DNA from 3 places in the Acidovorax sp. Q11 genome. Region 3 is predicted to be linked to each of the others. Evidence: predicted binding sites of a transcription regulator. Region 3 holds the regulator's gene; each other region holds the start of a gene.

Region 1 (10,423 bases), on a different contig from region 3:
CCACGCCCCGGCCGTTCAGGCCCGCACCGATCTGCACCTGCCCGCCCATGCGCAGCACCGCCTGCCGCACGATGGCCAGGCCCAGTCCCGAGCCGTTGGCGGCATGGCCCAGGCCCCGGTAGAAGCGCTCGAACACATGCGTTTGCTCGGTGGCCGCGATGCCCGGCCCGTCGTCCTGCACCGACAGGTGCAGCGCCGTGCCCTCGCGCCACAGTGCCACCGCCACGCTGCCACCGTGGGGCGTGTAGCGCAGCGCGTTGTCGATGAGGTTGTGGGCGATGGATTCGAGCGCGGGCAGGTCCAGCCGGGCGGGCAAGGTGTCGGGCGCGTCCAGCGACAGCTCGATCTGCCGTGCCATCGCGTCAGGCACGGCCTGGGCCAGCGCGCCGCGCAGCCACTGCGCCACGTCCAGGTCGCGCGGGGCGGGGCGCTGGGCGTCGTCCAGCGCGGCCAGGTCCAGCAGCTGCTGCGCCAGGTGCGAGGTGCGGGCGATGGCCTGCTCCAGGTGGGCCTGGGCTTGCATGCGTTCCTCTTCGATGGGCGAGCGGGCCATCACATGGGCCTGGGCGGTGATCACGGCCAGCGGCGTGCGGATTTCGTGCGCGGCGTCCTGCACAAAGGCGCGCTCGCGCTCCACCTTTTGCCGCAACTGGGCGAAGAGGTGGTCCAGCGACTGCTCCAGGGGCTTGAGTTCGCGGTGGCGAGCGTTGAAGCCTACCGATTGCAGGTCGTCCTGGCCACGCTGGGCGATGCGGTTGGCCAGTTGCTGCAGCGGCCGCAGGCCGTTGCTCACCGAGAGCCACACGGCGAGCAATACAAAGGGCGATGCCAGTAGCAGGTAGGGCAGCAGGGCGCGGCCGTTGTACTGCAGGAAGTTGGAGTCGGTGCGCTTGGTCTCGAACACGCGCAGCACCCAGCGCGCATTGCGGCCGGTGTAGATGCGGAACGACCGGCCCTGCAGGGCGGCTTCCCGGATAACCGGTTCTGCTTGTGGCGTGGCGGGCGGCAAGACGACGTTCTGCAGCCCCGGCGATGCAAACACGCGCTGGCCCGATGCCGCATCCAGCAGCTCGTGCATCTGCACCCCGGGCAGCAGGCCCACCTGGCGGCGGCGGACATTGGTCCAGTGGTCGGTGGCGGCAATGGCTGTGGCGGCGTGCGCGGGGTCGGAAACCGGGGCCAGCGAGTCCAGCACCGCGTCGCCGTACTTCATCAGGCCCGGGTCGCGGGTGATGGCGTGTTTGTAGTTGACGAAGTTGTAGCCCAGCAGCACCCCCCACACCACCACAAACGCGACCAGGACCGAGGCCACGCTGCGGCGCATCAGCGTGGGCTCGGCCAGCCAGGCCCAGGCCGCGCGCAGAGAGTGCCTGGCGGTGCTCATGCCTGCAGCAAATAGCCCACGCCGCGCACCGTGCGGATCAGCTCCGCACCGATCTTGCGACGCAGGTTGGACACATGCACTTCGATGGCGCCAAAGTCCACGGGCTCGCCCAGCGGGTCCAGCCGCTGCGAGAGCAGGCTTTTGGACACCACCACGCCCGGCTCGCGCGCCAGCTCCAGCAGCAGCTGGAACTCGCGCGGTGACACATCCAGCACCGTGCCATTGCGCTGCACGGCATGGCGCCGCGGCTCGATCACCAGCTCGCCCAGCACCCAGCGCTCGCTGGCCTGGCGGGCGCTGCGGCGCAGCACGGCGCGGATGCGCGAGAGCAACTCGGCCGTGGCAAAAGGCTTGACCACGAAATCATCGGCCCCGCCATCCAGCCCGGCCAGCCGGTCTTCCACCGCCGAGCGCGCGGTGATCACGATGATGGGCACCTGCTCGCCCTGCGCCCGCCAGCGTGCCAGCAGGTCGAAGCCGCTGCCGTCGGGCAGCGTCAGGTCCAGCAGCACGCAGTCGATGGTGGTGGCATCGACAGTGGCCGGGGCATCCACGGCGCGGCGCAGCCATTCGCTGGTCAGGCCCTCCACCTTCAGCGCGGACTGCAGCGCGCGGCCCAGGTCCAGATCGTCTTCGATGAGCAGAATGTGCATGGGGTGCGATTGTGGCGGGTGCAAAGCCTGCGGGGCGTTGTCTGAAGCGGTGTCTTTGGCTGGCGTTAAGGCTGTGGTTTGCACAATGTCAGCGGGCGCAGCCCAACGTGACTCGCGCACCGACGTTTGAGGGAGAAGAAGAATGAATGGAAGAAGCTGGGGAGGATGCTCTTGTGGGTGATGACAAATCGATGACGAATGTGTCGGCCCCTTCAGGGCTGGTACTGCGGCCGTTTCGCGGCCCGTCGGACTTCCCGGCCATGGCCGAGGTGGCCAATGCCAGCTTTGATGCCGACGGGGTGCTCGCACGCCGCGCGCCCGAAGACCTGGCACGCGACTACGCCGCCTTCACCAACTGTGATCCGTATCACGACGCAATCATGGCCGAGCTGGATGGCGAACTGGTCGCCTATGGCCGTTGCTGGCGATTCACGCAGGCCGACGGGTTGACGCTGCACGCGCAAATCGGTTTTGTTCCAGGGCGTTGGCGCGGTCGCGGCATTGGCCGTGTGCTGCAGGGTTGGATCGAGCAGCGGCACCACACCGTGGCCGCGCCGCACCTGGACGGCCCGCACGTGCACCATGCCTATGTGCAGCAAGGCGAGGAAGCGCGCGCGAAACTGCTGCAGGCCAGTGGCTATGCGCCAATGCGGTACTTCTTCGAAATGCTGAACACAGAACTGCATGCCGCGCCGGACTTTCCCGTGCCGCAAGGGTTGGAGTTGCGGCCCGTCGAGCCCGAGCACTACCGCGCCATTTGGGAAGCGCACCACACCGCGTTTGAAGACCACTGGGGCATGGCACCGCCGTTGCCACGCGACTACGACACCTGGCTGGAGAGCCGAATGTTTCAGCCCGCGCGCTGGCAAGTGGCATGGGATGGCGATGAAGTCGCAGGCCAGGTCCGCACGTATATCAACGAGGACGAGAGCCGCAATCTGTCCCGCCGCCGGGGCTACACCGAGTTCATCAGCGTGGGCCGCAAGTGGCGCAGGCGCGGTCTGGCAAGGGCATTGATCGCCCGCAGCCTGCGCCTGTTGGCCGACGAAGGGATGGCCGAGTCGGCACTGGCAGTGGATGGCGAGAACCTGACGGGCGCGAATCGCGTGTACGCGGACTGCGGCTTTCAGGTGGTCAAGCGCAACACGATTTACCGCAAACCGCTGGAGGTGCCCAAGCTGTAGTCGCGGCGTGCGTTGGCTCCGGAATCACCTGTCGCGTGGATGCTGCAGTTCAGCGACACCCAGGGGCACAGGCATAGGTCTTAGGCTGCGCTTAAGCCTTGCCCTCGGACAATCTGGCGCAGAGAGGGCATCTATGAAGCAAACAATAAACAACAGCCATCGCATTGCCATCTGGGCGACGTGCTTGGCCTCTGCGGCAGGGAGTTCGTCATGGGCGCAGGGTACGCCGGAGGGAACGGGCGGCGCTACGCCATCGCTTGATGGCGTCACGGTCACGGCACGCAGGTCGTTGGAGCAGCGTTTTTTTGCAGCCGGGTCGCTGGTGGTGGTGGACCGCAGCGACATCGAGCAAATGGGCGCGTTCTCGGTGGCCGATGTTCTGCGCCAGCTGCCAGGCGTGCAGGTGACGCCAAGTGCTGACGGCAGCGTGGAGATCCGCATGCGCGGCATGGAGCGCGGTGCCACGCAGTTGCTCATCGATGGCCAGCGCGTGGGCGGCAAGCGCACGCAGCTGCCCATTGACCAGCTGCCGCCCGAGCTGATCGAACGCATCGAGGTGGTGCGCGCGCCAAGCGCAGAGTTCTCGGGCGCCACGGGCGGCACGCTCAACATCGTGTTGCGCCAGGCCACCGTGAAGCGTGAAACCACGCTGCGCCTGACCGACAACCACGTGTGGGGCCGCAATGCGGGGCAGGCGTTTTTCTCGCGCACCGGCCCCTTGGGGCCAACTTCCACGGGCGCCGACGAGCCTCGCGAAGCGGAGGCCAGCCAGCCCTGGTCGTACTTCGTCGCTGCGTCTGCAACAGGCCTGCTGCTGGGTTCAGACATGCACCGCAGCACGCAGCGTGACGGGGCTGACGTGGCGCAGTCCGACACCAGCGCCCGCTACAAGCGCACCGACTACGCGCTGGTGCCGCGCATCAGCGGGAAGCTGGGGGCGGCAGACCAGGTGACGCTGCGGGCAACCCTCAGCAAGGCTGACTTTGGCGGCACAGCCGACAGCGTGGGCAGTGGCGATGGCACATATGCCCTGAACTCGCAGGAGTCGCACCAGTACGACCGTCGCTATCTGCAAGCAGCCGCCGACTGGACGCACCGCTTTGCTACCAGCAAACTCGAAACCACGCTGACCGCCAGCCGGGCCAGCGACACCGTGGACCGCAGGGGAGATCTGTTGCGCAACATTGGCGCGGGCGGTGCAGTGGTCACCGACAGCTACAGCTTTGTGGACGACCGGCGAGAGGACGTGTGGAGCCTCAGCAGCAAGCTCACCGGCACGGCCGATGCACTGCTGTGGAGTGCCGGGGCGCAATTTGAAGACCGCAAACTCTTCGTCAGCACCACCGCGAGCGGCGCCCTGCCGGTGAACTCGGGCCTGGACGCTGGCATCCGCCGGTGGGTGGTCTGGGGGCAGAACGAATGGGAGCTGCCGGCCAGCACCACGCTCACGCTGGGCCTGCGCGGCGAGCGTGTGGAGCTGAACGGGGGAAGCTCTGCAGTGGCGGGCAGCAAGCAGTGGAACATCCTCCAGCCATCGATGCACACCCGCACGCCGCTGTCCGACGACCTACAGTGGCGTGTGAACCTCGCTCGCGTCACCCAGCTGCCGCGCGTGTGGGACTTGGTGGACCGGGTCATCCCCAGTCAGGGCAGCAACAGCCTGGGCAACCCCGACACCATCGGCAACCCCAACCTGCGCCCGCAGGTGGCCTGGACGCTGGACACCGGCTTCGAGCGGCGCCTAGCCAGCGGCCACGCAGGCCTGAACCTGTTTGTGCGGCAGATGAGCGATGTGCTGGCGCCCACGCTGGCATTGAACGGATCGCGATGGGTGGAGCAACGTGCGAACGTGGGCGACGCGCTGGTCTGGGGCCTGGAGGCCGATGCCCGCACTGGATTGGCGTGGCTGGGCCTGGGGCGCGACTGTACGCTGTCGGCCAACGCCAGCCTGTTGCAGTCGCGTATGACCAGCGGGCCCAATGAAGGGCGGCGCATTCCCGGGCAGGCACGCTATGTGGCCACGCTGACCGTTGCCAAACCCATGCCGCGCACCGGCGGCTGGTATGGCGGCGCCACGTTGACCATGACGGGGCGCGCCGACCAGGACATCAACGCCACACTCACCGGCCAAAACCACGCGAGCGCCATGCTGGACTTCTATGTGGGGCAGCTGGTACGCGGACTGGGATATTGGCGGCTGGGCGTGTACAACGTGGGCGACGCGCGCTTCCGCCGAGATCGCGTGGATGCTTCGGGCGCGGTGCCGGTGGTCAGCCGCAGCAGCATGCAGTGGACGCCGCGCGTCTACCTGACCGTAGGGACGCAGTTTTGATGTTGGGGCGGTGAGCATGCGTCCGGTTTTGCACTCATGCCGCCTAGCAAACGAGAAAGGTCGGCATGAAAGTAGGTAAGGGGCTTGTAGGCGCCTCTGGCCAGCTCGCGGTGCTGCTTGTGACGGGGGCGTTCTGCGGCTTCCCGCCAGCGAGTGCCGTTACTGCATCGGCTGCCCCCGCAGCGCAGGGCGCCCCGGGCGTGTCTGCGGCAGCTCCGGTCTATACGCGGGCTCGGCTGGTGTCTATGGAGGCGGATGCGGGCGGCAACGTCACCTATGTGCGGCTGAAGCTGCTGCCCCGCGCCAAGCTGCCGTTCACTATCCAGACCTTTCGGGTGGTCAACCCCGCCCTGTTGCGCGGCATTCCGCAGGGAGCCTGGGTCCAGTTCACTGCCCTACACATCGACGACGAAAACACGCTCACGTCCATTCGCGTCACTGCGGAGTGCAAGCGGTTTGAGCGATGTGACTGACCACCCGGGGAGGGCAGCTGGTACCGCAGCTTGCGCTGCATCAAGGAGAGAGTGAGACGGCAACCAGCACGATACAGATATCTATAGAATGAGAATCAATATTATTTGTATCAAGACCAGTCACCATGAAAACCATGGACGATGGCGCTGCAGCGCGGTTGCATCTTCCTACGCAGCAGAACCTGTCCTCGCGGCTGGACCAATTGCCTCGCCGTGCCTTGGGCCGGGTCACGGGCTTGTTGCCCGCGCGGGACGCGCAGGAGCACAGCATGCTGCTGCGCTTGTTGGAGATCGGCTTTCTGCCCGGTGAAACCGTGCAAGTGGTCGCGCGCGGCGGCTGGGGTGGCGACCCCATCGCCGTTCGGGTGGGGCAGGCCACGTTTGCGCTGCGCCGCCAGGAGGCCTCGATGGTGCAGGTGCAGCCTTTGGATGACGCCACCGTGCCTGCCAAGGAGCTGGCATGAGCGCCCAGGCCACTATGCAGCCCTCCGCCGCTGATGCCCCCTTGCGCATTGCGCTGCTGGGCAACCCCAACTGCGGCAAGACCGCGCTGTTCAACCTGCTCACCGGCGCGCGCCAGAAGGTGGCCAACTACGCGGGCGTGACGGTGGAGCGCAAGGAGGGCCTGCTGCAGACCGCTGCGGGCCGCAGCGTGCGGGTGCTGGACCTGCCCGGCGCCTACAGCCTGCACGCGCACAGCGCGGACGAGGCCATCACCCGCGACATCGTGCGCGGGCGGCGCGCGGGTGAGCCCGTGCCCGACGTGCTGGTGTGCGTGACCGATGCCACCCACCTGCGCCTGAACCTGCGCCTGGTGCTGGAGGCCCGGGCCCTGGGCCTGCCCATGGTGCTGGTGCTCAACATGATGGACGTAGCCCGGCGCCAGGGCATAGAGATCGACCGCGAGGCGCTGGCGCGTGAGCTGGGCATGCCGGTGCTGGCCACCGTGGGGGTGCGCAGGGATGGCGCCCAGGAGCTGGTGCAGTGGCTGGACGGCGCGAAACTGCAGCAGCTGGAGCGCCCGGTGGTGGCACCCGATGCGGCGGCGCGGCTGGATGCAGCGGATCTGGACGCGCAGAACGACGTCATCCGCACGCACCAGGATGTGCGGCGCATTCTGGATCGGGCCGTGCGTGTGCCCGTGGTGAGCCTGCGCGCCGACGACCGCATCGATGCGGTGGTGCTGCACCCGGTCTGGGGCCTGCTGATCCTGGCGGCCACGCTGTTTCTGATGTTCCAGGCGGTGTTCAGCTGGGCCGAGCTGCCCAAGTCGTGGATCGAGGACGGGATGGCCTGGATGGCGGCGCTTATCAACACCCACATGGCCGACGGCCCCTTGCGCAGTTTGCTGACCGATGGGGTGCTGGCGGGCGCGGGCGGGGTGCTGGTGTTCTTGCCGCAGATTCTGTTTCTGTTCCTGTTCATCCTGGCGCTCGAAGACTCGGGCTACCTGCCGCGCGCGGCTTTTTTGCTGGACCGCGTGATGGGCACGGTGGGCCTGTCGGGGCGCTCGTTCATCCCGCTGCTGTCGAGCTTTGCCTGTGCCGTGCCGGGCGTGATGGCCACACGCTCGATCACCCACTGGCGCGACCGGCTGGTGACCATCATGATCGCCCCGCTCATGACCTGCTCGGCGCGCCTGCCGGTGTATGCGCTGCTGATTGCGGCCTTCATCCCCGAGCGCACGGTGGCGGGTGTTTTCAACCTGCAAGGGGTGGTGTTGTTTGGCCTGTATGTGGCGGGCATCGTGAGTGCCATGGCCGTGGCGGCGGTGGCTAAACTCGCGCGCAGCGACACACGGGCCACGCCGCTGATGATGGAGCTGCCCGCCTACCGCTGGCCCAGCGTGCGGGGCCTGGCGTTTGGCCTGTACGAGCGGGCGATGATTTTCATCAAGCGCGTGGGCGGCATCATCCTGGCCGTCACCGTACTGCTGTGGTTTTTGTCCACCTACCCCGGCGCGCCGGAAGGCGCCACCCAGGCGGCCATCACCTACAGCTATGCGGGCCAGTTGGGCCGGTGGCTGGAGGTGATCGTGGCGCCGATTGGCTTCAACTGGCAGATCGCCATCGCCCTGGTGCCCGGCATGGCGGCGCGCGAGGTGGCGGTGAGCGCGCTGGGCACGGTGTATGCCCTGTCTGCCACGGGCGACGAGGCGGCCAACCAGTTAGGGGCGCTGGTGGCAGGCTCGTGGTCGCTGGCCACGGCGCTGTCGCTGATGGCTTGGTATGTGTTTGCGCCCCAGTGCATCTCCACCATTGCCGCCGTGCGGCGCGAGACCAATGGCTGGCGCTACCCGCTGCTCATGGTGGTGTACCTGTTTGCCATGGCGTATGCCGCCAGCTTTGTGACCTACCGCGTGGCGCTGGTGCTGGGCGGCGGCTGAGGGGAAAGGTGCTTATGGCCCAGCAATTCATCGTTGGTCTGATCGTCGCCGCTGCAGCGCTCTATGTGCTGTGGCGTTATCTGCCCGCTCGCTGGCGCCAAGGGTTGGGCAAGGTCCACCCGGGGCTGGTCCAGTCGCCCGGCTGTGGCGGGGGCGATGGTGGGTGCAGCAGTTGTGGCAGCTGCGGTGTGCCGCCCGAGGCGGGCGCCGAAAAGCCGATGGCCATGCCAGCACCGCGCAGGCCCGTGGCGTAGAGTTTGCTATATATTTAATAGCTATTCGCGCCTTATGGATGCGCGGTAAGGCCTGTTTTTCTTCATAAAAGTCCGCACCTTTGGGGCCTGCTACTGGTGCAGCCTGCCTTCGCCCAGCGCGTGCAGCGCCTGCTGCAGATTGGCGCGTGCCTGCGCTTCATAGCGCTGCGCAAAGTAGCCCGTGCCGTAGATCTGCGGGCGGTCCAGGAAACCCTTCAGCACGGCGCTGCGCCCCTCCACATAGCGCGGCCAGCGCACAAAGAAATATTCGCGCCGTACATTGCGCTCGAACTGGCGGTACACCGCATCGCTCTGGCCGAGGATGGCCAGGTCGATGTCCACCACCCACAACGCGTCGCCCGTGAGCGGGCCGGGGGTGTGGCGGGTGTCCATCACATGCTGGTGCACGGCCTCGGCCAGCGTGGTGGGGAGCCCTTGGCTGAGCAGGAACTGGCGCGCCCAGTCGGCGCTGCGCGCCTCGTTGTGCCCGCTCCACGGCCAGTAGATGGCGTCGTGGTACCAGAGGGCCAAGGCGACGGCATGGGGGTTGTGGAGTGCGCCGGGTTGCTGATCCAGCACCGCCTGCAGGTGCCGCAGGCAGGCCCACAGGTGCGTGGTGTCGTGGTAGGCCCGGGGCCAGCGGGCCCAGCTGCGCAGCAGGCGCCGGCCCTCGGCTCGCCAGGCTGGCGTGTCGCGCCCCAGTGCTTGGCCCAGGTCCTGCCAGTGCGCCAGCAATTCGGCGCTGTGAACGGGCTGGCGGCGCCAGGGCATGGGGCTGTCAGGCCAGCTTGCCCAGAAGCAGATATTCCATCAGTGCTTTTTGTACGTGCATGCGGTTCTCTGCCTCATCCCACACCACCGACTGCGGCCCGTCGATCACGTCGGCCTCGACCTCTTCGCCCCGGTGCGCGGGCAGGCAGTGCATGAAGAGGGCGTCGGGTTGGGCGGCGGCCATCATTTCGGTGTCCACGCACCAGTCGGCAAAGGCCTTCTTGCGCGCTTCGTTCTCGGCTTCGTAGCCCATGCTGGTCCACACGTCGGTGGTGACCAGGTCGGCGCCCCGGCAGGCTTCCATGGGGTTGCTAAAGAATTGATAGCTATCAGCGCTGATACCGTGCGCGCCAGCGGCCAATTTTTCGTCCACTTCATAGCCACGCGGTGTGCTCACATGCACCTTGAAGCCCAGCAGCGACGCGGCCTGCAGCCAGGTGTTGGCCATGTTGTTGCCGTCGCCCACCCAGGCCACCGTCTTGCCTTTGATGGAACCCCGGTGCTCGATGTAGGTGAAGATGTCCGCCAGGATCTGGCAGGGGTGGTACTCGTTGGTCAGACCGTTGATGACGGGCACACGCGAGTTGGCGGCAAAGCGCTCGATCTTGGCCTGCTCGTAGGTGCGGATCATCACCAGGTCGGTCATGCGGCTGATGACCTTGGCGCTATCTTCAATCGGCTCGGCGCGGCCCAGCTGGCTGTCGCCCGTGGTCAGGTGCACCACCGAGCCGCCGAGCTGGTACATGCCCGCCTCGAAGCTCACGCGCGTGCGGGTGCTGGCTTTCTCGAAGATCATGGCCAGCGTGCGGTCCACCAGCGGGTGGTGCTTTTCGTAGGCCTTGAACTTCTTCTTGATGAGCGCGGCGCGCTCGAACAGGTAGGTGTATTCGTCGGCGTTGAGGTCGGTGAACTGCAGGTAATGTTTCAGCGTCGTCATGACAATCTTGCTTTGCTTCATTCAGCCAGGATGGCTTTGACCAGCGGGG
Region 2 (10,423 bases), on a different contig from region 3:
CCTGTCCGTATCGCAGCGCATCGCGGCGGGCAGTGCCGGAGAGCCGCTCGCGCCAGGCACTGCTGCCCGCATCTTCACGGGCGCGCCCGTGCCCACAGGCGCCGATGCCATCCTGATGCAGGAGGACTGCGAAGCCCAGCCAGCCGCAGACGGGGAACAAGGTCTGGGCCAGGTGCGTATCAACGCCGTGCCCCCGCCGGGCCAGTGGATTCGCCGCGCGGGCGAAGACATCACACGCGGCGCCGTGGTGCTGGCGGCGGGCACGCGCATGTCGCCTGCCGAACTGGGCCTGGCCGCGAGCATTGGCCTGCACCAGGTGCAGGTCGCACGCCGCCCGCGCGTGGCGCTGTTCTCCACGGGCGACGAACTCGTCATGCCCGGCGAGGTGCCGCCCGAGCAGATGCGCCCCGGCGCCATCTACAACAGCAACCGTTTCTTTCTGCGCGCCATGCTGCAGCGCCTGGGCTGCGAGGTGACGGACTTCGGCATCGTGCCCGACCGGCGGGATGCCACCATCGCCGCCTTGCACGACGCGAGTGCTGCGCAGGACCTGATCCTGACCAGCGGCGGCGTGAGCGTGGGCGAGGAAGACCACATCAAGCCCGCCGTGGAGTCGTTGGGCACGCTGGACCTGTGGCAGATCGCCATGAAGCCTGGCAAGCCCTTTGCTTATGGCCGCATTGGGGCGGCGCATTTCATGGGCCTGCCCGGCAACCCGGTGTCGAGCTTTCTGACCTTCGCGCTGCTGGTGCGGCCCTTTGTGCTGCGGCTGCAGGGCTTGCGCGATGTGGCACCCCAATCCGTGGCCGTGCGGGCAGATTTCAACTGGCCCAAGGCCGACAAGCGCCGTGAATTCTTGCGCGTGCGCCACAACGCGGCGGGTGGGCTGGACCTGTTTGGCAACCAGAGCTCGGGCGTGCTGACTTCGGCGGCCTGGGGCGATGGCGTGGTGGACAACCCTGCAGGCCAGACCATCGCTGTGGGCGATACCGTGCACTACATCGCCTTCTCGGAGCTTTTGGCATGAACGTTAACCCCCACGCTTCCCACTTCGTGTGGTCGCTGCCCCCCGAGGGGGCTGCTTTTCATCTTGGGGCGGCCCGGCGATGAACAGGATCACCGTCCGCTATTTCGCCTCCATCCGCGAGGCCATCGGCCAAGGCAGCGAGCCGGTCGAAACGAATGCCACCACCCTGAGCGCCCTGCGCGACGAGCTGATCGCACGCGGCGGAGCCCATGCCAGCAGCCTCGCCCGTGGCAGGGCCGTGCGCATGGCGCTCAACCAAACCTTGAGCGATGAATCCGCCACCCTGGCCGATGGGGCCGAGGTGGCGTTTTTTCCACCCGTTACCGGGGGCTGAGTCCGGCCTGGGCCTGAAGGCGTTGTCCCAACGCCTCGGAGGCGGCCATCATCGGCGCGCGCAACTCGTTGCACATCTCGCCTGCATGGGCCAGCACGGCCTTCAGCGGTGCCGGGTTGGGCTCGGCAAAGCAGACCTCGATCCAGGGCAGCAGGGCCTGCCACACGCGGCGGGCCTCACCCAGGTTGCCTGCGCGCAGCAAGGCCATCAGTTCCACAAAGCGGGGCGTCTGCCAGTGCGCGCTGGCCGAGATCGCGCCCGCGCCGCCCAGCGCCAGGGTGTGGAAAATCTGCGCGTCCTCGCCCGTCAGCACCTGCAGGCGGCCGTCGCTGATCAGGGCCTGCGTCTTGGCGGGGTTGCCGCCGCAGTCCTTGATGGCCTCTATGTGCGGATGCGCCGCCAGCGCCAGCAGCGTTTCGGTACTGAGCGTGGCGCCTGTGCGGTAGGGAATGTCGTAGATGAGCACGGGCGCCGTGCCGGCGTCGGCCAGGGTGCGGAACCAGTGCAGAAGGCCCTCCTGCGAGGGGCGGATGTAGTGCGGGGCAGAGACCAGCAGGCCCGCAACGGGGTAGCGTGCCAGGGCCTGCACCTGCTCCAGCACCTGGCCCTGGTGGTAGCCCGACACGCCCATCACCACGGGCAGGCCCTGGGCGGCCGTGAGCACCGTTTCCAGCACCTGCAACTGCTCCGCCTTGTCCAGCGCAGCGGCTTCGCCCGTGGAGCCGCAGGCGACAAAGCCTGAAACGCCCTGGGCGCGCAGCCGGGTGGTGAGGGCGGCGAGAGCCGGGTGGTCCACGGCACCGTCCTTGAACGGCGTGACCAGGGCGATCCAGAGCCCGCTGAACAGCGGCTGGTGGGAGGGCGTGGTGGCGGTAGCAGACATGCAAAACATCCTTTCAGGGTTCGACCAGGGGAAGAACCGTCCGGAAGGAATGCGCGCGGAATGCCGGGGAGGGAAAAGAGAAAAAAGAAGGGAATTTCTCTGCCAGGTGGTTCCGTCGCTCATCCGGACGGAACCACAGCTCCGGTCAGATGAGCTCTGGTTTTTTGGCTTTGCCCACGCATTGCAATGCCGCCGCAGTTGCGGCAGTCATGGCAAAGAAGGTGTGTGTGGGCATGGGGGCAGTATAGCCAAGCGTTGGATCAAGGGCCTGCCACTGGCTGCGGTGTGGGCGCGACCAGTTCCGGGCACGGCCAGTTGAGCAGCTCGGCCAGGCGGGTGGTGATCCAGGTGGCCTCGGCCACCGACACGCCCGATTCGGCTGTGCACAGCCCGGCGTGGATACGCCGCAGGATCTCGGCCTCCGACGGGGCCTGCACGTGGTAGAGCGTCTGTGCATGCTCGACCAAGTGGCCCGCCAGGTCTTCGCACAGCTCGTAGCGCGTGCGCACGCCGTTCGCCTTTTCGGTGAGGCGCCCCCGGGCGTCGGTGTACACCGCCATGAACGAGGGCGGCACGTGGATCTGGTTGTCGTCGTCCATGGGCACCCCTCAGTCAGGGGTGAACAGGCGCTCGAACTTGGCCTGGTCTGAGGCCAGCTCAAAGCTCACGAGCTGGCCCATCTTCATGTCCGACAGTCGGCAGGCAGCAAACAATGTGGTCTTGCCGGCCAGTTCCATCACCTCCAGGTCGATGATGGCGTAGGGGTAGGGGACAAAAACCTGGTGCTCAAAAACGTCCTTGTGCGTGTTGCGGGGCGAGGGGTAGAGCTTGTACAGGTCGGTCTGAATCGTTTGTGTGGCCATGGTCGTTGGTGCGAGCCTGTTCAAAGGGGGCGGCAGTGCGGGTACAGTGCGGGCGAATCGTACAGTTACTCCAAGCATCCCATGGCAAGACCAAAAAGTGAATGGCCCAACAAGGTCCTGGCCCTGATCCAGGGCGGCAACCTGCCCGCTGCCATCGCGCAGATCAAGGTGGCGCCCTCGGTGTCCGACGTGACACGCCTGCAGACCATGCTGGCCAAGCTGCCGCCCACCCCAGCGCTCGCCCAGCTGAACAAGTTCGTGGAAGAAGAGCGCGCCCTGCTGGCCGCGCCGCGCCTGCACCGATCGCCATGAGCGCGCCGCCTGCCCGATTGATTACCCAACTGACCGATTGCCCGAAAGCCCTGTCGCCATGACCGTGCCCCGCGTTTCCATCCAGACCGAAGACTTCGACCTGTCCGCCGAGGTGGCGGCGCTGCGCCGCGAAAACAAGGGCGTGGGTGCGGTGTGCAGCTTTGTGGGCACGGTGCGCGACCGCAATGAAGGGGACCAGGTGGCGTCCATGGAGCTGGAGCATTACCCCGGCATGACCGAAAAATCCATCGAGGCCATGGTGGACGAAGCCTTCCGGCGCTTCGACATCTTCGGCGCCCGCGTCATCCACCGCGTGGGGCTGCTGCAGCCGCTCGACCAGATCGTGCTGGTGGCGGTGACCAGCGCCCACCGGGGCCAGAGCTTCCAGGCCTGCGAGTTCTTGATGGACTACCTCAAGACCCAGGCGCCGTTCTGGAAGAAGGAAGAAACGGCCCAGGGCGCCCGCTGGGTCGATGCGAGGGTGAGCGATGACGCCGCACTGGCGCGCTGGGGCATCACGCTGGGCAACGCGGCCTGACGTGCGGGGCCCGATGGGGCGGAAATTTGAAAGAAATTGGCCGTCTCCGCGCTCTGGTAAAGCATTGATTGCTATAAAATTGATAGTAACAAGTGATTGTCTGGCGTGGCAAATCACTGATGCAGGTCAACGGCAGGCCATGGGGCGGGGTGGAGGACTGTCTTGAAATCAGGCACACCTCGCCTCAAATGTTCTGCAATTCGGAGGACATTCACCCATGCGTCTCGACAAATTCACCACCAAGTTCCAGGAAGCCCTGAGCGATGCCCAGAGCATTGCGCTGGGCCATGACAACGCCTACATCGAACCCGTGCATGTGCTGCTGGCCATGCTGCAGCAGGACGATGGCCCCAAGGCGCTGCTGCAGCGCGCGGGCGCCAACGTGCCCGGCCTGCTGACGGCGGCCGAGGCGGCTGTTAAGCGCCTGCCGCAGGTGCAGGGCAACGACCAGGTGCAGGGCGGCCCCGAGCTGGGCCGTGTGCTGCAAGCCACCGAGAAGGAGGCCATCAAACGTGGCGACCCGTTCATCGCGAGCGAGCTGTTCTTGCTGGCCGTGATCGACAGCAAGGGCGACGCCGCAAAAATAGCCAAGGACAACGGCCTCACGCGCAAGAGCCTGGAGGCCGCCATTGACGCCGTGCGCGGTGGCCAGAAGGTGGACAGCGCCGAGGCCGAGGGCCAGCGCGGCGCGTTGGCCAAATACTGCCTGGACCTGACTGAGCGCGCGCGCATCGGCAAGCTGGACCCGGTGATTGGCCGCGACGACGAGATCCGCCGCGCCATCCAGGTGCTGCAGCGCCGCACCAAAAACAACCCCGTGCTCATCGGCGAGCCCGGCGTGGGCAAGACGGCCATCGTCGAAGGCTTGGCCCAGCGCATCGTGGCGGGCGAGGTGCCCGAGTCGCTCAAGGGCAAGCGCGTGTTGTCGCTCGACATGGCAGCGCTGCTGGCGGGCGCCAAGTTCCGCGGCGAGTTCGAGGAACGCCTGAAAGCCGTGCTCAATGAGCTGGCCAAGGACGAGGGCCAGACCATTGTCTTTATCGACGAGCTGCACACCATGGTGGGCGCGGGCAAGGGCGAGGGCGCGATGGACGCGGGCAACATGCTCAAGCCCGCCCTGGCGCGCGGCGAGCTGCACTGCGTGGGCGCGACCACGCTGGACGAATACCGCAAGTACATCGAAAAGGACGCTGCGCTGGAGCGCCGTTTCCAGAAGATCCTGGTGGGCGAGCCCACGGTGGAAGCCACCATTGCCATCCTGCGTGGCCTGCAGGAAAAGTACGAAGTGCACCATGGCGTGGACATCACCGACCCGGCCATTGTGGCTGCGGCCGAGCTGAGCCACCGCTACATCACCGACCGCTTCCTGCCCGACAAGGCGATCGACCTGATCGACGAGGCAGCGTCCAAGATCAAGATCGAGATGGACTCCAAGCCCGAGGTGATGGACAAGCTCGACCGCCGCCTGATCCAGCTGCAGATCGAGCGCGAAGCCGTGCGGCGCGAGAAGGACGAGTCCTCTCAAAAACGTTTTGCGTTGATTGAAGAGGAGATCGGCAAGCTGCAAAAGGAAATCGCCGACTACGACGAAATCTGGCAATCCGAAAAGGCCCAGGCCCAGGGCAGCGCCCATGTGCGCGAGGCCATCGACAAGCTCAAGTTCCAGATCGAGGAGTTCACCCGCAAGGGCGACTTCAACAAGGTGGCCGAGCTGCAGTACGGCAAGCTGCCCGAGCTGGAAAAGCAGCTGAAAGAAGCGCAGGCGCAAGAGGCGGGCAAGGACGGCGCCCCTGCCACGCGCCGCCTGCTGCGCACACAAGTCGGTGCCGAAGAAATCGCCGAGGTGGTGAGCCGTGCCACGGGCATCCCCGTGGCCAAGATGATGCAGGGCGAGAAGGACAAGCTCTTGCAGATGGAAACCAAGCTGCACGAGCGTGTGGTGGGCCAGCAAGAGGCGATTGCTGCGGTGGCCAACGCCATCCGCCGCTCGCGCTCGGGCCTGTCCGACCCCAACCGGCCCACGGGCTCGTTCCTGTTCCTTGGCCCCACGGGCGTGGGCAAGACCGAGCTGTGCAAGGCGCTGGCGGGCTTCCTGTTTGACAGCGAGGACCACCTGATCCGCATCGACATGAGCGAGTTCATGGAGAAGCACTCCGTGGCCCGCCTGATCGGTGCGCCGCCCGGCTATGTGGGCTATGAAGAGGGCGGCTACCTGACCGAGGCCGTGCGCCGCAAGCCCTACAGCGTGCTGCTGCTCGACGAGGTGGAAAAGGCCCACCCCGACGTGTTCAACGTGCTCTTGCAAGTGCTGGACGACGGCCGCCTGACGGACGGCCAGGGCCGCACCGTGGACTTCAAGAACACGGTGATCGTGATGACGAGCAACATCGGCTCGCACCTGATCCAGGCCATGGTGGGACAGGACTCGCAGGACATCAAGGATGCGGTGTGGGGTGAACTCAAGAACCACTTCCGGCCTGAGTTCCTGAACCGTATCGACGAGACCGTGGTGTTCCATGCGCTGGATGCGCGGCACATCGCGTCCATCGCCAAGATCCAGTTGCAGCTGCTGCAATCCCGGTTGGCCAAGATGGATTTGGAGTTGCAGGTGTCCGATGCCGCCTTGGCAGAATTGGCCAAGGTGGGGTTCGATCCGGTGTTTGGTGCGCGGCCGCTCAAGCGGGCGATCCAGCAGCGCATCGAGAACCCGCTGTCCAAGCTGCTGCTGGAAGGGCGCTTCCCGCCCAAGAGCGTGATTCCAGTCACCGTGAACCCGGTGCTGGAGCCGGGCGTGTTCCAGTTCGGCGTGGCCCCGCAGGGGTAATGCGGGTGTGGGAAGCGGTGGTGGCGCACACTCGCGCTGCCATCCTTTTCCCAAATTGTGAAGGAGAGGTGTCGTTTGAATGATTTTGTTGCGGGCGTTGTGCGCCTGTTGCTGCGTGTAGTGGTCATTGCCATGGGGTTGGTGCTGTTTGCCAGCCTGCTGGTGGCCGCCCTGGTGCTGGCCCTGGTATGGATGCTGCGCGCAGGCTGGGCGCGCCTCACGGGGCGGCCAGTGACACCCTGGACCATGCGCATGGATCCGCGCACGGGTTTCAGCACCGTGTTCCGCTCTACCGAGCGGTGGTCTTCCGGCCGCCGTGGCGCCGCCGCACCGGCCGATGCCGGTGAAGAAGCCGCTGCGTCACGCCGGGGCGGCATCCTGCCGGGTGCGGCCCAGGTGACCGACGTGGAAGCGCGCGAAGTTCGTTGACGGGGCATGGCCCCCTGGGCCGCGCCCACTTCTTTGCGTAGGCGCCTGCCAGCAGTTTTTGACGGCGGTACACCCGCCTTGTGCGTGATGCGCCCATGGGGGTGTCTTCTATGATCCAGACATGACACCAGCCGATATTCACGCCCATTTCGATCTCCAACGCCAGGCGAGCCGCGCGCATGTGGATGTGCCACTGCTCGTGCGCCGAGAGCGGCTGTTGCGCATCGCCAAAATGCTCGATGAGCATGGCCCCGTGCTGGCTGCGGCGGTGCAGGCCGACTTTGGCATGCGTTCGCCGCGCCTGACCGAGGTGGCGGACTTCTTTGTGCTGCGCACCCTGTTGTCGCACACCCTGAGCCAACTCGCCCAATGGATGAAGCCCCGCAAGGTGCGCACCCCGCTGTACCTGCAGCCCGCCAGCGCGCATATCCAGCGCCAGCCGCTGGGCGTGGTGGGCGTGATATCGCCCTGGAACTACCCGGTGCAATTGGCACTGGCCCCCGCCATCACCGCGCTGGCGGCAGGCAACCGTGTGATGCTCAAGCCCAGCGAACTCACGCCCCACACCTCGGCCCAGCTGGCGGCCCTGGTGGCCCAGTTTTTCGCGCCCGACGAGTTCTGCGTGGTGCAGGGCGATGCCAACCTGTCGGCGCTGTTTGCCTCGTTGCCGTTTGACCATCTGGTGTTCACCGGCTCTACGGCGGTGGGGCGCAAGGTGGCGCAGGCGGCGGCACAGAACCTCACGCCCACCACGCTGGAGCTGGGCGGCAAGTCGCCCTGCATCATCGACGGCCACTGCGACATGCAGGACGCGGCGCTCAAGATTGCGCACGGCAAGCTGCTCAACGCCGGGCAGACCTGCATTGCGCCCGACTACGTGCTGCTGCCCCGGGGGCGCGAGGGCGAGTTTGCGCAGGCCTACCGCGCAGCGGTGACGCGCCTGTTCCCCACCATCGAGGGCAACGCCGACTACGCCTCCATCATCACGCCGCGCCACCATGCGCGCCTGCGCACCATGCTGCAGCAGGCACAGACGCAGGGGGCCGAGGTGCAAACCATCGACCCGGCTGCAGGCAAGCCCGTGGTGCACACCGTGGGCACGCTGGGCGATGGTGCCAGCCGCCAGATGCTGCCGACGCTGGTGTTTGGCGCCACCTCGCAGATGCAGCTCATGCAGGAGGAGATTTTTGGCCCCATCCTGCCGGTGATCTCTTACGAGCGGCTTGATGATGCCATTGCCCACATCAACGCCGGGCCGCGCCCGCTGGCGCTGTACTGGTTCGGGCAGAGCGAAACCGTGCGCGATGACGTGCTGCGCCGCACCGTGAGCGGCGGCGTGACGGTGAATGACACGCTGATGCACATCGCGCACGACAACCTGCCGTTTGGTGGTGTGGGCGACAGTGGCTGGGGCGCATACCACGGCGAGCAGGGCTTTCTACGCTTTTGCCACCAGAAGTCGGTGCTGGTGCAGTCGCGCTGGGCGATGGGCTCGCTGTTCTACCCGCCCTATGGCGCCCGGTTCGACCAGATCATGGGCTTGTTGCGCCGCTGGCTGTAGTCGCGGCCGGCTCGCTCTCGGGCCCCTCTTGTGCTGGCGCCGCTGCGGGCCCGCCGTCCGGCGGGGCCGGGGGGCGGGTGATGAGCTGCACGATGGCATCGCGCAGCTGGCCGGTGGACACCGGCTTGTGCAGCAGCAGTGCCGAGGTGGACTGCGCATCGCGCAGGCGCTGGGGCGATGTGTCGCCCGTCATGATGATGGCGGGCACGGGTGTGCCCAGGTAGGTGCGCAGCGCCTGCAGCACCTGCTTGCCCGTCTCCTCGTGGCGCAGGCGAAAGTCCGTGATGATGATGTCGGGGGTCACATCCTCCAGGGCCTCCAGCGCGTCGGCACTGGACTCGGCCGTGAGGCATTGGCAGCCCCAGCTTTGCAGCAGCGACTGCATGCCCAGGCGCACGGCCTCGTCATCGTCGATGGCCAGCACCTTCAGCCCGGCCAGGCTGCGGGCCGAGGGGGTGGGGCTGGCGTCGTCCTCCAGCGCGCCTTGCCAGCGGTCCAGCCACAGCCGAAAGACGGAGCCCCGACCGGGGTGTGAGCGCAGCTCCACCGAAGTCTTCATCTCGCGCGCCAGCCGCTGCACGATGGCCAGGCCCAGGCCCAGCCCTTTGCGCCGGTCGCGCTCGGGGTTGCCGAGCTGGTGGAACTCCTTGAAGATGTCCTCCCACTGGTGCACGGGAATGCCTGCCCCGGTGTCCCACACCTCCAGCGCCAGTCGTTTGCCACGTGTGCGGCAGGCGATGAGCACACCGCCCCGTGCGGTGTAGCGCAGGGCGTTGGAGATGAAGTTGTGCATCACCAGCCCCACCAGCGAGCGGTCTGCAAAGGCTGCGGCCGAGGTCTCGCGGGTGCGGTACACCAGCCCGGCCGTGTCGGCCTGCGCGCCAAATTCCTGTTCCAGCGCCGTCAGCAGCGGCTGCACGGCAAAGGCCTCTGGCCGCACCTTCACCACACCGGCCTCCAGCCGCGAGTAGTCCAGCAGCGTGGTGAGCATTTCGGCCGCCGCGCCCGAGGCCGCGTGCGCATGTTTGAGCACCGTGCGCTGGTGGTCGTTGAGCGGGCTGCGCTGCAGCGATTCGAGAAACAGGCCCATGGCGTGCAGGGGCTGGCGCAGGTCGTGGCTGGCAGCGGCCAGAAAGCGCGATTTGTCGCGGTCGGCCTGCTCGGCCGCCCCCTGCGCGGCCAGGGCGCGCTGGGATTCGGCGCGCAGCTCGTTCACCAGGCGCTCGTTTTCGAGCTTGAGTGCAATGCTGCGCCGTGTGGCCCGGTCGGCGGTGCGGGCCTGCAGGCAGGTCAGGGCGTAGTACACGCTGGTCAGGAACAGCGCCGGCCACATCACAGGCCCCCCGGCCAGCGCCACGGACACCATCACCCCGCCGATGGCGCTGGTGAGGTAGGTGACATAGGCCCGGTACAGCGGCGCCCCCAGGCCCAGCGCGCCGGACGAGACGGTGCTGATGATGCCGATGGCGTAGATCACGCTGTCGGACGTGCCCCAGTACAGCACCACGTAGCCCAGGCTGCCCCAGCTCAGCCCCATGGCGGCCATGCAGGCAATCAGCTTGCGCGCAGCCTGGGGCGCCGGGTCGGTAAAAGGGGAGATGCTGCGCAGCGTGAGGTAGACGCCCGCAATCACCAGCGCATGGGTGGATAGC
Region 3 (10,423 bases):
GCGCGCGGCCTGCCTGTACTGCCCGCCCTGGCCGGTGCAGATGCTGGTGCGGATGCCGAGGTCATCGCTGCGGGCAAGGCGCAACAGGTGCCCCCGCCTCTTCCCAAGACAACCCTGGAGCCCGTCTGATGGACATCCTTTATCTCCTGATCCCGCTGTCTGTGCTGCTGGTCCTGCTGATCTTGGGAGGGTTGTGGTGGGCTGTCTACCACGGCCAGTTCGAGAGCGTGGAGCAAGAAGGGGAGCGCATTCTCAGAGGCGATTGACATGTGTCAATGTCGCAAATGATGCTCTGCAACAAACTCTTACTGCAATACAAAGAGGTGCCCGATGGATTCTCAAAAAACTATGACTGCGCACTACAACGATACGGTCGTGCGGCAGTTTTCTATCTTGGCCGTGGTTGTGGGGGTGGTTGGCATGCTGGTGGGGGTTGTCATCGCCGCCCAGCTGGCCTGGCCAGAACTCAACTTTGGCATTCCCTGGCTTAGTTATGGGCGCTTGCGCCCCTTGCACACCAATGCGGTGATCTTCGGTTTTGGCGGCAGCGCCCTGTTCGCCACCAGCTACTACGTGGTGCAGCGCACCTGCCAGGTCCGGCTGTTTGCCGGGCCCTTGGCCGCATTCACTTTCTGGGGCTGGGTGCTGGTCATCGCGGCCGCTGTGGTCAGCTTGCCGATGGGCTACACCTCTGGCAAGGAATACGCTGAGCTGGAGTGGCCCATTGACATCCTGATCACGCTGGTGTGGGTGTCCTATGCCATCGTGTTCTTTGGAACCGTGGGGACCCGCAAGGTCAAGCACATCTACGTGGCCAACTGGTTCTTTGGCGCGTTCATCCTGGCGGTGGCGCTGCTGCACCTGGTCAACAGTGCGGCCATTCCCGCAGGGCTCATGAAGAGCTACTCGGCCTACGCCGGTGTGCAGGACGCCATGGTGCAGTGGTGGTACGGCCACAACGCCGTGGGCTTCTTCCTCACGGCGGGCTTCCTGGGGATGATGTATTACTTCATCCCCAAGCAGGCTGGCCGCCCCGTGTATTCGTACCGCCTGTCGATCGTGCACTTCTGGGCGCTGATCTTCACCTACATGTGGGCGGGCCCCCACCACCTGCACTACACCGCGCTGCCAGACTGGACGCAATCGGTGGGCATGGTGTTCTCGCTCATCCTGCTGGCGCCCAGTTGGGGCGGAATGATCAACGGGATCATGACCCTGTCGGGTGCATGGCACAAGCTGCGTGACGACCCCATCCTGCGCTTTCTGATCGTGTCGCTGTCGTTCTACGGCATGTCCACGTTCGAAGGCCCGATGATGTCCATCAAGACCGTCAACGCCCTGAGCCACTACACCGACTGGACTGTGGGTCACGTGCACTCTGGCGCGCTGGGCTGGGTGGGCCTGATTTCCATGGGCTCGCTGTATTACCTGGTGCCGCGCCTGTTCGGCCGCGACAAGATGCACTCCATCAAGGCGATCGAGCTGCACTTCTGGATGGCCACTATCGGCATCGTGCTTTACATCGCCGCCATGTGGATTGCCGGTGTGATGCAGGGCCTGATGTGGCGCGCCATCAACCCCGACGGCACGCTCACCTACACCTTTGTCGAGAGCGTGAAGGCGACCTATCCGTTCTACGTGATCCGTGTGGCCGGTGGCCTGCTGTACCTGGGAGGCATGGTCATCATGGCCTGGAACGTGTGGATGACCGCGATCTCTGGCCGTTCGGTCAAGGTGGCCATTCCTGCCGTGAATGCTGCCCACGCCTGAGCCGAAGGAGTCAATTCATGTCCAACAACAATTCATCTTCCTCCACCGGCTTCTCGCACGAGAAGGTCGAGACCAACAACTTCCTGATGATCGTGCTGATCCTGCTGGTGATCGCCATTGGCGGTCTGGTGGAGATCGTGCCCCTGTTCTTCCAGAAGTCCACCACCGAGGCGGTGAAGGGCGTTGAGCCCTACACCGCCACCCAGCTGGTGGGGCGCGATGTGTACATCCGCGAGGGTTGCTACAACTGCCACTCGCAGATGATCCGCCCCTTCCGTGCCGAGACGCTGCGCTACGGCCACTACTCGGTGGCGGGCGAGTTCGTCTACGACCACCCCTTCCAGTGGGGCAGCAAGCGCACCGGTCCTGACCTGCACCGCGTGGGCGGCAAGTACAGCGACGAATGGCACCGCATCCACCTGAACAACCCGCGTGACGTGGTGCCCGAGTCCAACATGCCCGCCTATCCCTGGCTGGAGAAGAGCGTGGTGGACCCCGCCAGTGTGGCCCCCCGCATGAAGGCGCTTCGCACGGTGGGCGTGCCTTATACCGACGAGCAGATCACTGCCGCCGCAGCCGAGGTGAAGGGCAAGACCGAAATGGACGCCCTCATTGCCTACTTGCAAGTCATGGGCCGCGCGCTCAAGTAAAGGAGATTGGCCATGGACATCACGACCATGCGCATCGTCGCCACCCTGGCATCGATGGCCTGCTTCATTGGCATTTGGGTCTGGGCCTACCGGGGCCGCAACAAGTCCCGGTTTGACGAGGCGGCACAACTGCCCTTCGAACAAGATTGACCCTCACCAGAACGAGAACATCCCATGAGTGACTTCACCAGCAATTTCTGGTCGGTCTTTGTGACCGCGCTGACACTGGTCGGCATCATCGCCTGCGGCATCCTGCTTTGGATGGCGGGCCGCAAGAAGGTGATGGCCACGGCCGACAACACCACGGGCCATGTCTGGGACGAGGACCTGGTCGAAATGAACAACCCCCTGCCACGTTGGTGGGTGTGGCTGTTTGTCATCACCATCATCTTCGGCCTGGGCTACCTGGCTGCCTATCCGGGCCTGGGGAGCTTCACCGGCAAGCTGAACTGGACCCAGAAGGGCGAGTACGAGGCCGAAATGGCCAAGGCCAAGACCGAGCTGGAGCCGTTGTATGCCCGTTTTGCCTCTATGAAGCCAGAGGACATGGCCAAGGACCCCCAGGCCCACGCCATTGGTGAACGCCTGTTCATGAACAACTGTGCGCAGTGCCATGGCTCGGATGCACGTGGCAGCAAGGGCTTCCCCAACCTGGCGGACGGCGACTGGCTGCACGGCGGCGCCCCCGAGAAGATCCGCGAAACCCTGGAAAAGGGCCGTATCGGCAACATGCCTCCCATGGCAGCGGCTGTGGGCTCGCCAGAAGATGTGCGCAACCTGTCGCACTATGTGCTGAGCCTGTCGGGCAGCCCGCACGACTCGCTGCGCGCTTCGCTGGGCAAGTCCAAGTTCACGGCGTGTGCTGCCTGCCACGGCATGGACGGCAAGGGCAACCAGGCCCTGGGTGCACCGAACCTCACCGACGATATCTGGCTGCATGGCTGGGGCGAGGCGGCGATCACCGCCATCGTCAACAACGGCAAAGTCAACCAGATGCCTGCGCAGGCTGACAAGCTGACGGAAGCCCAGATCGGGGTCCTGTCCGCCTATGTCTGGGGTTTGTCGAACGGCAAGCAGGCGGCTGCCGCGCGGTGATTGGTGCTGCCAGGCAGCCCGCATCTGGCGGTGGTTGCCTGGCTTCTTTGTTGTTAGGCTGTTTACCTCCCTGTGAGTAGATCGACACCATGAAGCCCCCCAGCGAGCCTGCTCGCAAGGTCATTCCCATCGCACCCGTGGCGTCCGAGCCGTCTGCCCAGGGCGAGATCGTCTCGCTGTACGAAGCGCAGAAAAAGATCTATCCGCGCTCCATCAGTGGCCTGTTTGCGCGCTGGCGCTGGGGCATGGTGCTGCTCACGCAGATCGTGTTTTATGGGCTGCCCTGGTTTGAATGGGGACAGCGCCAGATGGTGCTGTTCGACCTGGACGCGCGCCGCTTCTACATCTTCGGGTTGGTGCTGTACCCGCAGGACTTCATCTACCTCACCGGGCTGTTGATCATTTCGGCGTTGTCGCTGTTCCTCTTCACGGCGGTGGCCGGGCGGTTGTGGTGTGGCTTTGCCTGCCCGCAAACGGTCTACACCGAGATGTTCATGTGGATCGAGCACAAGATCGAAGGCGATCGCAGTGCGCGGCTGCGGCTGGACAACGGGCCCTGGACCTTCGAGAAGATCCGCAAGAAGTTCTTCAAGCAGTTGGTGTGGGTGGCGGTGGCCTTGTGGACCGGATTCACCTTCGTGGGCTACTTTGTGCCCATCCGCGAGCTGGGCAGCGAGTTGCTGGCGCTGCAGGGCAGCTGGCAGATTTTCTGGGTGCTGTTCTACGGCTTTGCCACCTATGGCAACGCGGGCTACATGCGCGAGCAGGTCTGCAAGTACATGTGCCCGTACGCACGCTTCCAGAGCGCCATGTTCGACAAGGACACGCTGGTCGTGACCTACGACCCCGAGCGGGGCGAGCAGCGCGGCCCGCGCAAGAAGAACCTGGATTACAAGGCGCAGGGGCTGGGCGACTGCATTGACTGCTCGCTGTGTGTGCAGGTCTGCCCCGTGGGCATCGACATTCGCAAGGGGCTGCAGTACGAATGCATCGGCTGCGGCCTGTGTGTGGATGCCTGCAACACGGTCATGGACAAGATGCAGTACCCCCGGGGGTTGATCCGCTACTCCACCCAGAACGGCGTGGCCCAGCGGTGGACCCAGTCGCAGATGCTGCGGCGCGTGCTGCGGCCAAGGGTGCTGATTTACAGCGCGGTGCTGGTGGCTCTGTGCGTGGCCATGCTGGCCAGCCTGGTCGTGCGGACTCCGCTCAAGGTCGATGTGGTGCGGGACCGTGCAGCGCTTTCGCGCATCGTGGCAGGGGGCAAGCTGGAGAACATCTACCGCCTGCAGATCATGAATGCGACGGAGGGCGAGCAGCGCTATCGCATCAGCGCACGGGGGCTGGAGGGGCTGGAGGTGTCTTCCGATGCCGAGGTGGACATCGGCCCGGCGGAGTCGCGTTGGGTGGCGGTGCGTTTGCAGATCCCGTATGGTTCGGCAAACCCTGGCTCCCATGCCGTCCAGTTCGATGTGCAGGCCGTCGGCGCCGCCGCCCATGTGACAGAAAAATCTGTGTTCCTGGTGCCGCGCTGAGCCGCACCCTGGTGCAAGGCCTCGCATGGCCTTGTGTTGATTGAGATGATTGTGAAGGAGTAAATCGCCATGTCTTCAAGCCCAGCTATTGCCCCTGTTGCGTCAGCACCCTGGTGGAAATTCGGCCATGTCTGGCTGGTGATTGCCGGCCCGGCCATTGTGATCGTTGCGGGTTTTGTGACCTTGTGGCTGGCGCTGTCCCGGCCCGATCCTGTGGTGGCAGAGGACTACTACCGCAAGGGGATCGAGATCAACAAGACGCTGGAAGCCCCCGAGAAAAGCCTGGCACCCGCCATGAAGGGCCGCAACCATGCGGCCACCCCCGTGCAGGACCAGCCGCGTTGAAACGTGCAAGCATGTGGCTCGTCAGTGATGCCAGCTTGCCGTAACTGAGCCCCCAGGAGACAGGAACAACGATATGTGGACGCAACGCCTGATGTGGATTGCATGGCCCGCCTTCTTGATGGCAGGGGTGCTGGAGATGCTGGTTTTTGCCATGGTGGACCCCCAGGATCTGCACTGGCTTGGGCAGCCCCTGGCGCTGTCGCGGCAGGGCGTTTATACGCTGGCGTTTTTTGCGTTCTGGATCATCACCATGGCAAGCAGTGCATTGACCACGCTACTGGCCATGTCGCCCTTCGAGCTGAACCGCTGCCCGGTACCTGAAGGAGAGCGGCCGGATGACTGCCGCAAGACATCATCCTGCTCTTGAACTGAGGGGAGGCGCTTCTGGTCGGCCGGTGAAGGCAGGCCGGGATGGCTGCCGATCAGTGGCAGGCTTGCTGGCTGTTGACGATGCGCTTGAGGGCATCCGTGTCCAGGATGCGGACATGGCGCTGCTTGACTTCCACGATGCCTTCCTCCACAAATTTGGAGAAGGTGCGGCTCACGGTTTCGAGCTTCAGGCCCAGGTAGCTGCCAATTTCTTCGCGCGTCATGCGCAGCACCAGTTCGGACTGCGAGAAGCCGCGGGCATGCAGGCGTTGCACCAGGTTCAGCAGGAAGGCTGCCAGGCGTTCTTCGGCGCGCATGCTGCCCAGCAGCAGCATCACGCCGTGTTCGCGCACGATCTCGCGGCTCATGATCTTGTGCACATGGTGCTGCAGGGCCGTGACCTCGCGCGAGAGTTCCTCGATGCGGTCGAAGGGCATCACGCAGACCTCGGCGTCTTCCAGGGCCACCGCGTCACAGGTGTGGTGGTCGTTCACGATGCCATCGAGGCCAATGATCTCTCCAGCCATCTGAAAACCGGTGACCTGGTCGCGGCCATCTTCGGTAGCCACGCAGGTCTTGAAGAAGCCGGTGCGGATGGCGTAGAGCGATGTGAAGGATTCGCCGTTGCGGAACAGCGTGCTGCCGCGTTTGACCTTGCGGCGTACGGCAACGACTTCATCGATGCGCTGCAGTTGCTCTTCGTTCAGGCCCACGGGCATGCACAGCTCGCGCAGGTTGCAGTTGGAGCAGGCGACTTTGATGGTGAGCGGGTTCATAGGCACGTGAGCTAGGGGTTGGGTGTCGAGTACATTGCGCCCGATACGAAAAGCTGGGAAGGCCTTCGGGTGGGCGCCTTAGCGACTGACATTTGTCAAATTGTCGCTCGTCGGCCTGATCGTTCACTTGATGCAGGTCAAGGACATCGTGCAGAGGGTACGGCACAGTCAGAGTGTACGCAAGGATATTCCCCCATGACCGCTGTTTCGCCCGATCTCCTGCGCCGTTTTGACGTGCCGGGGCCCCGCTATACCTCTTATCCGACAGCCGACCGGTTTGTCGAAGCGTTCGGGCAGGAGGACTACATCCTGGCACTGGAGCAGCGCCGGACAGGCTCGGTGGCCAAGGCCTTGCCCCTGTCCTTGTATGTGCACATTCCGTTCTGCGAATCGCTGTGCTACTACTGCGCTTGCAACAAGATCATCACCAAGCACCATGACCGCGCAGAAGTCTATCTGCGCTATCTGAGCCGCGAGATCGACCTGCACACCGCGCACTGCGGGGTGGGCCAAGTGGTGAGCCAGCTGCACCTGGGTGGAGGCACGCCCACGTTCCTGTCGGATGCGGGCTTGCGTGAACTGATGGCCATGCTCAAGCGCAGCTTTACCTTGGCGCCGGGCGGTGAGTACTCTATTGAAGTGGATCCCCGCACCGTGAACGCCGACAGGCTGGCGTTGCTGGCTGAGCTGGGCTTCAACCGGCTCAGTTTTGGTGTGCAGGATTTTGATGCCGAGGTGCAGAAGGCTGTGCACCGCGTCCAGCCTGCCGAACAGGTGTTTGCGCTGGTGGAGTCTGCACGCTCGCTGGGTTTTGACTCGGTGAATGTGGACCTGATCTATGGCCTGCCGCGCCAGACCCCCGAATCGTTCGACCGTACTCTGGCGCAGGTGGCGCAGTTGCGGCCTGAGCGCATTGCGCTGTATGCCTACGCGCACCTGCCAGAACGTTTCAAACCCCAGCGCCGCATTGTTTCGGCCGAGCTGCCAACGGCGTCGAGCAAGCTGTCCATGCTGTCGCGCTCGCTCGATGCGTTCATGGACGCGGGCTATGTCTATGTCGGCATGGACCACTTTGCGTTGCCCTCGGATGCCTTGGCTGTGGCCAAACGCCAAGGGCGCTTGCACCGCAACTTCCAGGGCTACAGCACACAGCCTGACTGCGACCTGATCGGCTTGGGCGTGTCGGCCATTGGCCGGGTGGGTGCGACCTACAGCCAGAACTCAAAGACCTTGGACGAGTATTACGACTTTCTCGACCAGGGACGTTTGCCGGTGGTGCGGGGTCTGGCGCTCACGCGTGACGATCTCGTGCGCCGCGCCGCCATCATGGCCCTGATGTGCCAGGGCGAGTTGCTCTATGAATCCATGGAGCAGGCCTGGTTGATTGATGTGCGGCAGTACTTTGCGGCAGAGATCGCGCAGCTCGAAGACATGGCCGAACAGGGGCTGGTGCGGGTGGGGCCCGAGGGGATCGAAGTGACGGCCATGGGATGGTTTTTTGTGCGGGGCATTGCCATGGTGTTTGACCGTTATCTTCAGGCAGACCGCAACCGCGCCCGGTTTTCGCGCATCATCTGAGGCCTATGCTCGCAACCGTGGCCTGGACGGCTTTGCTCATGGGACTCGCAGGCGGGTCCCATTGCTTGGCCATGTGCGCCGCGCCCTGTGGTGCCCTGGTGGGGCGGGCTGCGGCCGCAGAAGGCACGGGTAAGCTGGCGCAAGAAAGCACCGCAGTGCAGGTTGTGCAATGGATGCCGCAGGGTGGTGTGGTGTTGCGCACCCTGGCGTTTCATGGGGGGCGGCTGGCGGGCTACGCGGCCGCAGGCGCCCTGGCGGCCCTGGCCATGGACAGCCTGGCGTGGCTTACCCAGCAGACCACGGCCTTGCGTCCGGTGTGGACCCTGATGCATGTGGCTGTCATGGCCTGGGGCCTGATGATGATGGTGCAGTCGCGCCAGCCCGCCTGGGTGGAGCAGGCCGGGAGGGCCGTGTGGGGGCGCGTGCGGCCATTGGTGGGGGCGCCCGCTGGCGTGCTGGCGGCAGGTGCCCTGTGGGCCTTGATGCCCTGTGGATTGCTTTACTCGGCCCTGCTGGTCGCCGCTCTGAGTGGCGGCGCATTGGAAGGGGCGCTGACCATGGTGTTGTTTGCCGTGGGTAGTGGGGTGTGGCTGCTGGGTGGCCCTTGGGCGTGGAGCCGACTGCGAAGCCGTCTCAATCGGGTGCGTGCCGACTGGGGCACCCGGGTCGCGGGAGGCTTGCTGTGCGCCGTCGCAGCCTGGGCTCTCTGGATGGACCTGATCTACAAGCCTTCGCTCTGGTGCCGCTGAGGCCAGGCGCGGTCTGAGCCGAGGCGACCTTGGAGCCCGGCGAAGGCGGGCAGGCTTCAGTGCATTTTGAGCCCTGTTTTATGGCGATCTGCCACGGTCCAGGAGCTTTGGGGACAAGTGTTGCCCAAGTGTTGCCGTATCGCTGCGATGGGGCTGTGCTCCTTAGACAAGCCCCAGTAACTGGTGATAATCTGCGTAACTATTGGTGGCATTGATGTCTCCATGTTTCGCGTACGCCTGAAGTGAACTCTTCCATCCTCATCGACATCAGCCAACTGCGGGTCGGCATGTACATCCAGCTCGATGTGGGCTGGATGCATCATCCATTCCCGACCAGCAGCTTCCGGGTGGCGTCGGCCGAGCAGATCGCCACCTTGCGGGGGCTGGGGTTGACCGAGGTGCGCTACCTGCCCAAAAAAAGTGACCCAGCGCTCAAGGAGCTGGTGCCTGCCGCCTGGAGCGTTCCCGAAATGGTCGCGCCCCCCGCCAATGGCCTGGAGGCCCCGGGGGTTCCCGCAGCGGTGGACGCCGAAGCCCTTCGGCGGCGCCAGTTGCTGGACGCACAGAACAAGGCGCTGGCCGCCTGCAACCAGCGATTCGCCGAGGCCACCCGGCAGTACCAGGCACTGGAGCGGGCTGTGTCCGAACACCCCGACCAGGCGCGCGACAAAGGTGTGGCGCTGGTGTCCGGGTGTGTTTCCGAACTGCTGGAGAACGGTGACTCGGTGATCCGGCTGTTGTCGGAAGGTGTGGGCGAACGCAACGCCTTGCACCCTATCAACGTGATGGTTATTTCGCTGTTGCTGGGTCGTGCTTTGGGTATGAAAAGCGAAGAACTGCAGGGCCTGGGGGTGGCGGCACTGATTCACGACCTGGGCAAGCTCAAGCTGCCGCCGAACCTGCGGCAGCCCACGCCGTCGATGCCCCTGATGGAGCGGTCGCGGTACGAAACCCATGTGGCGGAATCCGTGGCCATGGCCAAGCGCATGGGGTTTGCTGAGGCCGTGGTGCTGGCGGTGGCCCGGCACCATGAAATGGCCGATGGCAGCGGGTTTCCGCAGCGGCTCACCGGGGTGGACCTGGGGCGGGCAAGCCAGGTGCTGGCGCTTGTCAACCGGTACGACCGCATGTGCAACCCTACTGTTGGTGTGGATGCCCTCACACCCCACGAGGCGCTCTCGGTCATTTTTGCCCAGCTCAAGGCGAAGTTCGATTCCGTGGTGCTGGGCGCTTTCATCCGCATGATGGGGGTGTATCCGCCGGGTTCCATCGTCCAGCTGGTCAACGACCGCTATGCGATTGTTGCTTCGGTGAATTCTTCGCGCCCCCTGCGGCCTAAGGTCATCGTCCACGACTCCAGGGTGCCCAAGGATGAGGCGCCCATCCTGGACCTGGAAACTGTTCCCGAGCTGGGCATACGCCGCAGCCTCAAGCCGGCACAGCTGCCGCGCGACGCGCTGGACTACCTGTCGCCCCGGCAGCGCATCTGTTATTTTTTTGAGCGAGCGGTCAGCCCCGGCCCTGAAGAGGCGGATACGTGACCGATTTGCAATCGC

Evidence for each region. Region 3 encodes FNR, which switches genes on or off when oxygen is low (the NO sensors DNR and NnrR bind a similar motif). Its sites were predicted from a motif close to TTGATNNNNATCAA; they were not measured.
Region 1: the regulator FNR is predicted to act here: its motif matches at 6,057-6,070, upstream of ACYZGB_RS16270 (FeoA family protein).
Region 2: the regulator FNR is predicted to act here: its motif matches at 4,074-4,087, upstream of clpB (ATP-dependent chaperone ClpB).

What each region holds. Positions count from the first base shown of each region.
Region 1 is NZ_JBUDZG010000021.1:51,303-61,725, reverse strand. Features, by position in the region: gene ACYZGB_RS16295 (sensor histidine kinase) at 1-1,384, opposite strand, end outside; gene ACYZGB_RS16290 (response regulator transcription factor) at 1,381-2,037, opposite strand; gene ACYZGB_RS16285 (N-acetyltransferase family protein) at 2,211-3,221, shown strand; gene ACYZGB_RS16280 (TonB-dependent receptor plug domain-containing protein) at 3,355-5,553, shown strand; gene ACYZGB_RS16275 (hypothetical protein) at 5,619-6,026, shown strand; gene ACYZGB_RS16270 (FeoA family protein) at 6,161-6,490, shown strand; gene feoB (ferrous iron transporter B) at 6,487-8,412, shown strand; gene ACYZGB_RS16260 (hypothetical protein) at 8,427-8,666, shown strand; gene ACYZGB_RS16255 (HD domain-containing protein) at 8,757-9,437, opposite strand; gene argF (ornithine carbamoyltransferase) at 9,445-10,374, opposite strand; gene ACYZGB_RS16245 (acetylornithine/succinylornithine family transaminase) at 10,392-10,423, opposite strand, start outside.
Region 2 is NZ_JBUDZG010000005.1:124,708-135,130, reverse strand. Features, by position in the region: gene ACYZGB_RS06580 (molybdopterin molybdotransferase MoeA) at 1-1,027, shown strand, start outside; gene moaD (molybdopterin converting factor subunit 1) at 1,107-1,361, shown strand; gene dapA (4-hydroxy-tetrahydrodipicolinate synthase) at 1,348-2,244, opposite strand; gene ACYZGB_RS06565 (hypothetical protein) at 2,505-2,843, opposite strand; gene ACYZGB_RS06560 (hypothetical protein) at 2,853-3,107, opposite strand; gene ACYZGB_RS06555 (hypothetical protein) at 3,189-3,419, shown strand; gene ACYZGB_RS06550 (molybdenum cofactor biosynthesis protein MoaE) at 3,478-3,957, shown strand; gene clpB (ATP-dependent chaperone ClpB) at 4,175-6,781, shown strand; gene ACYZGB_RS06540 (hypothetical protein) at 6,857-7,210, shown strand; gene ACYZGB_RS06535 (coniferyl aldehyde dehydrogenase) at 7,332-8,771, shown strand; gene ACYZGB_RS06530 (ATP-binding protein) at 8,743-10,423, opposite strand, start outside.
Region 3 is NZ_JBUDZG010000004.1:66,943-77,365, forward strand. Features, by position in the region: gene ACYZGB_RS05100 (heavy metal translocating P-type ATPase) at 1-129, shown strand, start outside; gene ccoS (cbb3-type cytochrome oxidase assembly protein CcoS) at 129-266, shown strand; gene ccoN (cytochrome-c oxidase, cbb3-type subunit I) at 331-1,770, shown strand; gene ccoO (cytochrome-c oxidase, cbb3-type subunit II) at 1,788-2,420, shown strand; gene ACYZGB_RS05120 (cbb3-type cytochrome oxidase subunit 3) at 2,433-2,570, shown strand; gene ccoP (cytochrome-c oxidase, cbb3-type subunit III) at 2,595-3,515, shown strand; gene ccoG (cytochrome c oxidase accessory protein CcoG) at 3,605-5,050, shown strand; gene ACYZGB_RS05135 (FixH family protein) at 5,120-5,395, shown strand; gene ACYZGB_RS05140 (hypothetical protein) at 5,469-5,762, shown strand; gene fnr (fumarate/nitrate reduction transcriptional regulator Fnr) at 5,818-6,540, opposite strand; gene hemN (oxygen-independent coproporphyrinogen III oxidase) at 6,736-8,118, shown strand; gene ACYZGB_RS05155 (sulfite exporter TauE/SafE family protein) at 8,124-8,867, shown strand; gene ACYZGB_RS05160 (HD-GYP domain-containing protein) at 9,110-10,408, shown strand; gene ACYZGB_RS05165 (putative bifunctional diguanylate cyclase/phosphodiesterase) at 10,405-10,423, shown strand, end outside.